DNA from 3 places in the Candidatus Chlorohelix sp. genome. Region 2 is predicted to be linked to each of the others. Evidence: a T-box and tRNA genes for the amino acid it is inferred to sense, from the RefSeq annotation. Region 2 holds a T-box; the other regions hold tRNA genes.

Evidence for each region. The T-box of region 2 lies ahead of WCK19_RS09620 (valine--tRNA ligase). A T-box ahead of a tRNA ligase gene usually reads a tRNA of that ligase, here a tRNA-Val.
Region 1: it has a tRNA-Val gene. The T-box ahead of WCK19_RS09620 (valine--tRNA ligase) is inferred to sense a tRNA for this amino acid. The anticodon was not compared.
Region 3: it has a tRNA-Val gene. The T-box ahead of WCK19_RS09620 (valine--tRNA ligase) is inferred to sense a tRNA for this amino acid. The anticodon was not compared.

The regions. Positions count from the first base shown of each region.
Region 1 covers NZ_JBAXHI010000021.1:47,145-50,424, reverse strand. Annotated here, with positions in the region: gene WCK19_RS11070 (C39 family peptidase) at 41-1,264, shown strand; tRNA gene WCK19_RS11065 (tRNA-Val) at 1,328-1,401, shown strand; gene WCK19_RS11060 (polysaccharide deacetylase family protein) at 1,498-2,481, shown strand; gene WCK19_RS11055 (hypothetical protein) at 2,850-3,110, shown strand; gene WCK19_RS11050 (DUF4126 domain-containing protein) at 3,251-3,280, shown strand, end outside.
Region 2 covers NZ_JBAXHI010000017.1:13,244-16,523, forward strand. Annotated here, with positions in the region: gene pyrF (orotidine-5'-phosphate decarboxylase) at 1-784, opposite strand, end outside; T-box leader at 1,152-1,386, shown strand; gene WCK19_RS09620 (valine--tRNA ligase) at 1,452-3,280, shown strand, end outside.
Region 3 covers NZ_JBAXHI010000008.1:12,463-15,742, forward strand. Annotated here, with positions in the region: gene pheA (prephenate dehydratase) at 1-167, shown strand, start outside; gene WCK19_RS05605 (HEAT repeat domain-containing protein) at 164-859, shown strand; gene WCK19_RS05610 (secondary thiamine-phosphate synthase enzyme YjbQ) at 1,048-1,635, shown strand; tRNA gene WCK19_RS05615 (tRNA-Val) at 1,763-1,835, shown strand; gene erpA (iron-sulfur cluster insertion protein ErpA) at 2,060-2,431, opposite strand; gene rbfA (30S ribosome-binding factor RbfA) at 2,715-3,092, shown strand; gene mtnP (S-methyl-5'-thioadenosine phosphorylase) at 3,114-3,280, shown strand, end outside.

The sequences.
Region 1 (3,280 bases), on a different contig from region 2:
ATATTGTAGGTTGGTTTAGAACTAGAAAATATAAGTCGGTATGTTAACGCGAGTAGTTGCCAAAAGTCATAACAGAGTTCTCGCCATCTTTTTAGTGGCTTTTTTTCTCATTAGCTTGCTGGCTATATTTGGTAAAGTCGAAACCGCCAAAGCCCGTAAGGCAGAAGCGATACCTGCCAGTTCCAAGATAGATAATATGCCGGTTTACGCGCAGCAACGCACCCTTAGCTGCGAATATGCTGCCACACGCGCCGCATTAGGACGTTGGGACATCAATATTAGCGAACTAGACTTTATTAACGCTATTCCACAAAACCCCAATCCACATTTCGGTTATCGCGGAAATATTAACGGAGTATTCGGTGGAACGGTAGATTACGGCATCTATGCCGAACCGATTGCACTCTATCTTAATTCACATGGAATAAATGCCAAATTGCTGTCGGGAGGCATAGAAGAACTTAAAAGCGATATTTCCAAAGGTCGCCCGGTAGTAGTGTGGGTGCCTAGTGGGGTTGGTTGGGGTAGCCCATACCTTACCAGTTACGAGGGTGTAAGCTTCAAATTAATGGCTTATGAACATGCGGTCACTGCTTACGGCTATGATGAAGATGGAATTTATATTGCCGACCCGGGTTTTGGCACTTACGATTATTATAGCTGGGATAGCTTTATACGAGCGTGGGGCTATTTAGATAACATGGGTATGTCGATTTTATCCGGTAGCCCGGCTTATACAGCAGATGAAAGCTATGGAATCGCGCCCCAATTCTACCGCCAGTGGCTTTTAGAAGGTGGGCTTGAACTCTACGGTTATCCGATTTCGCTGCCGGTGGAGACTAAAGGCAAAATCTTCCAGTATTTCGAACGGGCGCGTATGGAATATGATTTAAGCGCACCCGCTACCCAGATTATTGCATTGGGTTTGTTGGGGCGTGAATTAACGGCAACCCGTACTGACGAACTCTTCTTCCGTCCCGTTGCACCCTTAAAATCTGATAGCATATGGTATCTGCAAGAAACCGGGCATACGTTGGGAGGGGCTTTCCTTTCTTACTGGCTTAACCGAGGAGGGCTGGCAGTTTTTGGTTTTCCCATCTCAGAATCTTTTGTAGAGAGTGGTCAGGTAGTGCAATATTTCGAGCGGACTAGGCTTGAACTGGTTCCGGGTACTAACGACCAAATTACGCTGGGCTTGCTAGGTAGAGAAATTCTCAATAGAAAACCCAATACTATGCTGACTCACCTGCCGATTATGGAATAAAAACTCGAATCCTACGTTTGCAAAGCCATACCCATCGTGCTATAATTTTTGTCACCTGAATGAGGGCAATTAGCTCAGTTGGTTAGAGCGCACGGTTCACATCCGTGAGGTCACTGGTTCGAGCCCAGTATTGCCCATTTTTTTATGTCTGTTATTCCTCATTGCTTGTAACCTCTCATCATCTGGTTCGTTTTATATAGTGTGAATAATTACCTCTAAAAGGATTCATTTATATGTGGAAGCGCGTAATTCTACTATTTTTGTTTTGCTTGCTTTTCAACGCTTGTAGTTCTGATAATGTGCCAAATGGAACGCCTATTCCTGAAGTTTCGTCAGCGCCTTTCTGGTTCTTTAGAACAGCTACCCCGCTTGAAGAAGCCATCAATACCACGTTGGAACCGTCAGTAACTATTACGCCGATTCCTATTGCTACCGTGCCTATAATTACTGCGCCAATCACTACCATTGATATTACAGAACCAACGGCTAGCCCAGCACCGTTAAATACTACCGTTGCAAAAACGGTTGCCAGCCCACCTAAAACCGCCACGATTGCAGCGAAAACTGCTGTAGCCACCACGATTGCATATGCAACCCCAATACCCGGCTTAAGTGAAATTGCAAGAGGGCGAACTGGCAAGAAACAGGTAGCGATTACCTTTGATGCAGGGTCGAGCGGAGAGGCTTTTCCTTTGATTAAAACCGCGCTTGACAAGTATGGCGTAAAAGTCACTTTCTTTCTGACAGGTCTATGGGCAGAACGTAACCCGCAATATGTCAAGCAACTAGCGGACGACAAAATGGAATTGGGAAATCATTCATGGAATCATCCCGATATGACCAAAACCGGGACGGAGGAGATTCGCACCGAGCTTTTACGCACCGATACGCTAATCCAGCAACTGACCGGGAAATCTACCAAACCGCTTTTCCGCTTCCCTTATGGAGCGCGAACTGTTCGAGAACAAGGTATCATAACCGGGCTAGGCTATCGCTCAATTTACTGGACGTTGGATAGCCTTGATTCGGTGGGTGCGCCAAAATCAGTAGATTTTCTGGTACAGCGAATAACGGGACAAACCGATGCACAATTGGATGGGGCAATAATATTAATGCATATAGGCGCACAGACTTCGGCAGAAGCATTGCCGTTAATTATCGAGAAATTACAGGCACGCGGATTTAAGATAGTGACCATTTCACAGCTAATAAATTAAGAAGTAAGCAAAAACTTCACCGTTTTTCTATTGACTCCCTCTTGCTGAGAGATATATAATCGTTGTATCACGGTATAACACACTCTTTACCGGTTGCGAAGGGTTTAAAGGTTTAAATTGAAAATCGCCAGGGGTGCGCGATGAAGACAGCGCCAATAGGAAAATCAATCAAAACTGTTTCTTCGGATACGGAGTATATGCGCGAGTCTGCGGCACAGGTACGATAACACGTCCTGTGCCGTTTTGCTTGAGTGTGAATTTTAAGGGGAACTCTAACGGGCTTGGTTTACCAGACTCGCCGAGCAAACCAGTTAGAGTATTAATACTTCCCGGTTAATTCCGGAAAGTTAGAGTTTAGGAGGCAACACATGCACAGTAGCTTTATTGGAAAGATTGAAAAAGCCAAACGCTATCAAACTGAGCCTGGACGCATTCACTTCCTTAACGCGACAGCCGAATTTCATGGTGAACACGACAACTATGTAGTAGAGCTTCGCGAAGGGCATTGGCATTGCACCTGCCACACTTTCCAAATCGGACTTGAAGAATGTGCGCATATTATGGCGATGCAACGCATCCTCGACCCAATGTTGGATATAGAGTCGCGCTCTGCTCACCACGAAGAGTAACCTGAAATTTATTCAAAATCAGGTAAGACTGCCCTATCTTTTATAGAGCAGTTTTTTTTGTTGCTTAAAATTGACGCATCCACGGGCTTTTTGTATCATGCCATGTACACAGCTTTTTTATTATGTGAGGAGGCACAGTTTTGGATTTATTGTTAAGGTTATTTGGTGGT
Region 2 (3,280 bases):
TGTTAATTATCAGACCATAGCCTTGAGAGTCGCGCCCGTACTTCAAAACTGCGTCAAGGTCGCCCCCCTGCGCCCCCACTCCCGGCACCAGCAAAGGCACATCTGGCGCAATCGCTCGAATTTGCGCCAGTTCAGCAGGGTAAGTTGCACCCGCCACCAGCCCCACATTACGATTATGATTCCAATCATTGGCGGCAAGTTGCGCCACTTTCAAATAGAGTGGTGTACCCTCAGCCCCAACCGACAACATCTGCAACTCGGCAGAACCGGGGTTGGATGTTCGGCATAGTATGAACACGCCCTTTTCGGCGCGTTCCAGATATGGTGCGAGCGCATCGCCGCCCAGATAGGGCTGCACCGTCACCGCATCTCCTCCGAAATAATCGAAAAGAGAGGCGACATAGCCTTTGTTGGTACTAGCTATATCGCCTCTTTTGGCATCCAAAATCAATGGAATCTCAGGAAAGCGGCTACGCAGGTAGTCGCCCAACCGCTTCAAAGCCTTTAATCCGGGCGGACCTATCTGTTCAAAGAAAGCCAAATTAGGCTTGAAAGCGCACACCGATTCGGCAGTAGCCTCTACAATAGCGCGGCAGAAAGCATAATAGCTTTCCTCAATCGCTTCCTCTTCTGTACCTTGCTTGAGAAAAGCGGGCATTTGGGAGTATTCGGGGTCAAGACCCACACATAGAAAAAAGCCATCTCGCCAGCGCCTTTCGAGCATTCTCCCGAAGTGGCGCGCGGATGGACTTGTATCGCTACTAAGCTCGCGCGGTTGTATCACCGATTCCTCTTATTTTCACAATTATAAATCACTCGCCCTAGTCAAAGTTTTGATTATTATACAACATGATTTTCGATTCGGAAAGCTCTAAGCGTGATATGTCGCATACTAATTTTTATCTACTGCATTACTAGGCACTTCTCACCTTGTTAGGGCTTTTCAATGTGACCTTAAAAGAAGCTCCCTGTTTGACCAGAAGAGGGTAAGTACCTATTGTACTGGCTGTGCTATTAACAATGCTGTCTTAGCCCGGATGGATTTCTTGAATGTCAAAAATATTATTCTCTGAAAAGCCCTGTGCAAACTTTTAACTTGCTTGACATTTATAGCATTTATTGATACAATTTTATTCGGTTAGCTGTATATATTATAAACTGGGAACAGGAAGAGTAAGTTCTAACTACCTTTAGAGAGTGAGGGTCAGAGGCTGAAAGCCCTTACAGGCAATAGGAGAACCAAACGTAGCCTGGGAGTTCTGCCCTTGAAATTTTCTAAGTAGGGGGTAGCGGGTAAGGACCGTTATATCTGCGCTGAGAGCAGCCTTTTCGGCTTGCTGAAGGTAGGGTGGTACCACGCAAGGCTTTTGCCCTTTCGTCCTTACGGAGACGAAAGGGAATTTTTATTTTATAGGCTTTTTGTGATTACATAGAGATGAGAGGAAATTACAATGACGGATACTAACAAAAAAGAAATGCCAAAAGCCTATGACCCTAAAACTACCGAAGAGCGGCTTTATAAATTCTGGGAAGAAAACGGCTGGTTTACTCCTAAAATTGATGCAAATCGCAACCCCTACGTAATAATCATGCCACCTCCCAACGTGACAGGCGCATTACATCAGGGACACGCTATGTTTGTGGGTGTGGAAGATGCGCTAGTGCGGTGGCGACGCATGAACGGCGATTCTGTGCTGTGGCTGCCCGGTAGCGACCACGCCGGAATCAGCGCCGAAACGGTGTTAGAAAAACAGGTGCGGAAGGAATTTAAAAAGAGCAAAAATGAAATCGGTAGAGAAGCTTTCCTGAAACGTATGTGGCAATGGATGGATGAATATCGCGATGTGATTGTCAACCAATTGCGTGTGTTAGGAGCAAGTTGCGATTGGACTCGCAAATGCTTTACGATGGATGAAGGTCCTCAACGTGCGGTGCGTACCATTTTCAAGAAAATGTATGACGAAGGCTTAATCTATCAGGCTGAGCGCATCGTGAACTGGTGTCCCGGTTCGCAAACGGTGGTCAGCGACCTTGAAGTGAACATGATTGAGGAAGAAGGCTTTCTGTGGCACATCCGCTATCCGGTGAAGGATGCGCCTGAGCGTTATGTGATTGTGGCAACCACTCGCCCAGAAACTATGCTTGGCGATACAGCGGTAGCAGTACATCCCGAAGACGAACGTTACAAAGACCTGCATGGCAAAATGCTAATGCTACCGCTCATGAACCGCGAAATCCCGATTGTCGCAGATGAGGGTGTGGATAAGGAGTTCGGCACAGGTGCAGTGAAAGTTACGCCCGGTCATGACCCGCTCGACTTTGAAATCGGGCAGCGTCATAATCTGCCGGTCATCACCATAATGAATCTGGACGCTACAATCAATGAGAATGGCGGACAATATCAAGGGTTAGAGCGTTTTGCGGCACGCAAGCAAGTGGTAAAAAACCTTGAAGAACAGGGCTATCTGGTGAAAACCGAACCCTATCGCCACTCTGTGCCTTACAGCGAAAAAGCGGACGTGCCGATTGAGCCGCTAGTGCGGATGCAATGGTGGCTTAAAATTCAACCGCTTTCCGAACCAGCCTTACAGGCGGCGTTGGATGGGCGTGTGAAATTTGTGCCGGAGCGTTTCACCAAAGTTTATACCCAATGGCTTGAAAATATCCACGACTGGAATATCTCGCGCCAACTTTTCTGGGGGCATCGAATCCCGGTTTGGTACTGCGGAAATTGCGGCAAACAAACCTGTACTGCTAACGATTCTTTAAAGGCTTGTGAGCATTGTAGCAGCGATAAAGTTACCCAAGATGCCGATGTGCTGGATACTTGGTTCAGCAGTGGGTTGTGGACATTTAGTACGCTAGGTTGGCCCGACCAGACCGAAGATTTAGCCTATTTTTATCCCGGCGCAGTTATGGAAACCGGCTACGACATTATCTTCTTCTGGGTGGCGCGTATGATAATGTTGGGAATCTATGCAATGGGCGAACCGCCTTTCCATACCGTCTATTTGCATGGCTTGGTGCGCGATGAAAAAGGCGAGAAGATGAGCAAAAGCAAAGGCAATACCATTGACCCGCTCGAAACTATTGATAAATACGGCTCGGATGCGCTGCGCTTTACCCTACTTACCAGCAGCACACCGGGGGTGGATACCAAGCTTTCCTTTAGCAGAATTGTGGACAGTCGCAACTTTGCCAATAAAATCTGGAACGCTACCCGCTTCATAACTATGAACCTAGAGGCGGAAATGCCTCCGGTACAAGATGAAGATTTACA
Region 3 (3,280 bases), on a different contig from region 2:
GAATCGAGAGCCGTCCAAGCAAGCAAAAAGCATGGGATTACGTATTCTTTATCGACTTGCAAGGACAACCCGGACAACCCCATGTAGCTAACGCTCTGCATGAATTGGCTTCCGAAACTACATGGGCGAAAGTTCTAGGTTGGTGGAACCGGAGTGTCAAAGCATGAGTGGGGATTGGGAGTTTCCAGAGTTCAGACCACCCACTCGTCCTCTGCGCGATTATGCCCAGATGATTACTGAGCTTGAAGCGCAAGGTAACATTCGCGGATTGCTGGAAATTTTAGAGGGCGATTATCCGGGAGTTACCCGCCGTACCGCCGCTCGCGCATTAATTTCTACCGCGGGTAAACCGGAAAGCTCGGCAATTTTGGCTCTACTGGATAAAGAGACCGATCGGGGGGTAAAAATTAGTTTGGTAGGCTGTCTAGGAAAATGCGGGGATGTTACGGCACTTCCTGCTCTTACAAAAGCTTTGAAAGATTCTGAACCGATGGTAAGGGTAGAAGCTGCGGCTGCTCTTTCCCGTTTTAACTCCGAAACCGCTTTCAAACTCTTGCTAGACAGTTTGAACCTGAAAAATAAGTCAGATGATTATCTGGTTAGGCAATATAGCGCCGAGGCACTTGGCAAAATGGGAGATCGTCGCGCCGTTCAAGCCCTTATTGCGGTTCTTAAAGATGAGAACAGCCTTGTTAAAGCTGCTGTTGCCACTGCGCTAGGCGAATTAGGCGACCCTGCTGCGATTACTGCGCTGGTACGCGCCCACCATAGTGACCCTCACCTGCCCGGCTCTGATTGCGTCGAATGCAGCGCAATTGATGAAGCCTTGCGAAAGCTCAACCAAAAACAAATTCCCTGATAGTGGACTTTATTAGCTCTATCCTCACTCTAAATGCTAAAAATCCCGAACAAAAATTAGTAAATGATTTGATTTCGAGAATAAATAGTAGCATATAGCTTATTTAGCAACTTTAATTATTGCCGACTTCGATTTTTCTAGCTACAATTGGCTATTGTAAGTTTATAAGTGAATTATGGAGGTAATAGATGCCCTTTCAGCCTGATATTGTAGTTGAAAATCAGAACTCTGTTGTGACTAACGGTTTGGGTACGTTAGACGGTTATCATGCCGTATCAAATGAATCCAAGAATACCAATACAAACGCTGCGGTAACTCAAAGCGGAAACTATCGTTGCCATTCAGTCCAACTGAGTATTGAAACTCAGATAGATATTCCAAATTTCACGGATATAACCGAAGCTGTACGCCGTGTAGTTGCCGAGTCCGGCATCCGAATGGGTACTGTTACGGTTTATTCAAAGCATACCACTGCTTCCATCGTCATAAATGAAAACGAGCCGCTGCTATTGATTGATATGTGCCAGCGACTTTCCAAGCTCTTTCCGCCTGAAGATTACTATCGTCACAATGATTTCAGCATTCGTACTCATAATATGAATCCGGGGGAATCTCCTAACGGTCATTCGCACTGTCAACATTTAGCGTTATCCACTAGCGAAACTATTCCAGTGGTGGAAGGGCAAATGGATATAGGACGTTGGCAGAGCATTTTCCTAGTAGAACTAGATCGCCCACTTAAGCGTACAGTTTCGGTGATGGTTTCTGGTATCTAAGCAGTAAATATTACTTTTTGCGTAAGCTGAAATTAAGCAGACCTAGTATAATCACAAAGAGGTAAATTAGTACCTAAAACGATTTGCCAAGGTCTGTTTTTTCTGGTATATTATTAGCCGTTGTTTCGGGCAGTTAGCTCAGTTGGTAGAGCGCCACGCTTACACCGTGGATGTCACAGGTTCGAGTCCTGTACTGCCCATTTTTTGTGCAAACTACGCCAAATAGCCCCTTTCACAACCCTATATTTTAATAAATTTTATCCAAAAACCAAGCACTGCTGAAAAACCAATATTTGATAATACCATCGAGGTTGCTTCCGTAGCAGAATACTGAGAAGCTATCTTTGAAGCGAATATTACCGAATAAAAAAAGAGCGGCTTATACCGCCCCTTTTATTCCGATAATTCACCCGCGCAATTGAGACTAATTGCAGGAGGCGCAAGAGCGAGAACTGGCTTTGCCGGCTCCATCAGCGGTGTCAAAAGAGCTACCGCAACCACAGCTTGAAACTGCATTCGGATTGTGTACGGTAAAACCTCCGCCCATCAGGCTATTGACGAAATCAATTTCAGCGCCCTCAATATATTTTTGGCTGAAAGCGTCAACATACAACTTAACCCCGTTGAGTTCGGTGATTTCATCTCCATCGCGGGTTTCGTTTTCCAGCACCATCTGATACTGGAAGCCACTGCAACCGCCGCCTGCTACAAACACGCGCAAACCAAGCGTCGAATCGTTTTCTTCTTCAATAATCTTTTTCAATTGATCTGTCGCCGAATCGGTTAAGGTTATCATCTCTAGAGACCTCCCAAATCTTAAAAACAAATTTGTGTTGTTCAGTTAGCTTAAATATATATAATAAACAGAACCCAATCGGGTTCTATATTTTAATCATGCCTTTTGGTACAACATTGTTGTTGGGTAAAATACCACGATTGTGTCAAGCTTAATTATACCTATAGGCTGTAGCTTAGTCAATACAATTCCTACCAATTCGATAGGATTAACTTGAGTGTGCTATAATTGAAACATAATTTAATTTTAGTGAAATATAGCCTGAGCTACAAAAAAAAGAGCAATGTCAAGAAGAACAGAACAAGTAGCGGAAATGATAAAAGAAATAGTCAGTACGCTGATTCAGCGCGATTTGCGCGATCCGCGGCTGAGCTTCGTTACCATTACCCGCGCAGAGGTAAGTCCCGACCTTAAACACGCTAAACTATTTTTTAGCGTTATGGGAAACGAAGAATCCAGAAAAGATACATTCAAAGCATTAAAAGGCGCGAGCGGTTATCTACGGCGCGAACTATTCCGCCATTTGCAAATGAAGTATGTCCCGGAACTTCATTTCGAGTTTGATGGTGGCATAGAACATGGCGATAAAATCCAACGTATTCTGCATGCCATAGAGCAAGAAGAAAAACAAAATCAACCCTCAGAAACGAAAGAATCCTAGAAACAGGAAGGAGTCGGCAGCGTGGAAGCAAAGATCGGCGTTATCGGCGGTAGTGGTCTGTACCAAATCGAAGGTTTAGAGGACATTGAAGAGTTCTATCCTGATACACCTTGGGGTAAACCAAGTGATGCAATTACGGTTGGCACGCTTGAAGGTCAAAGAGTGGCTTTCTTGCCTCGTCATGGCAA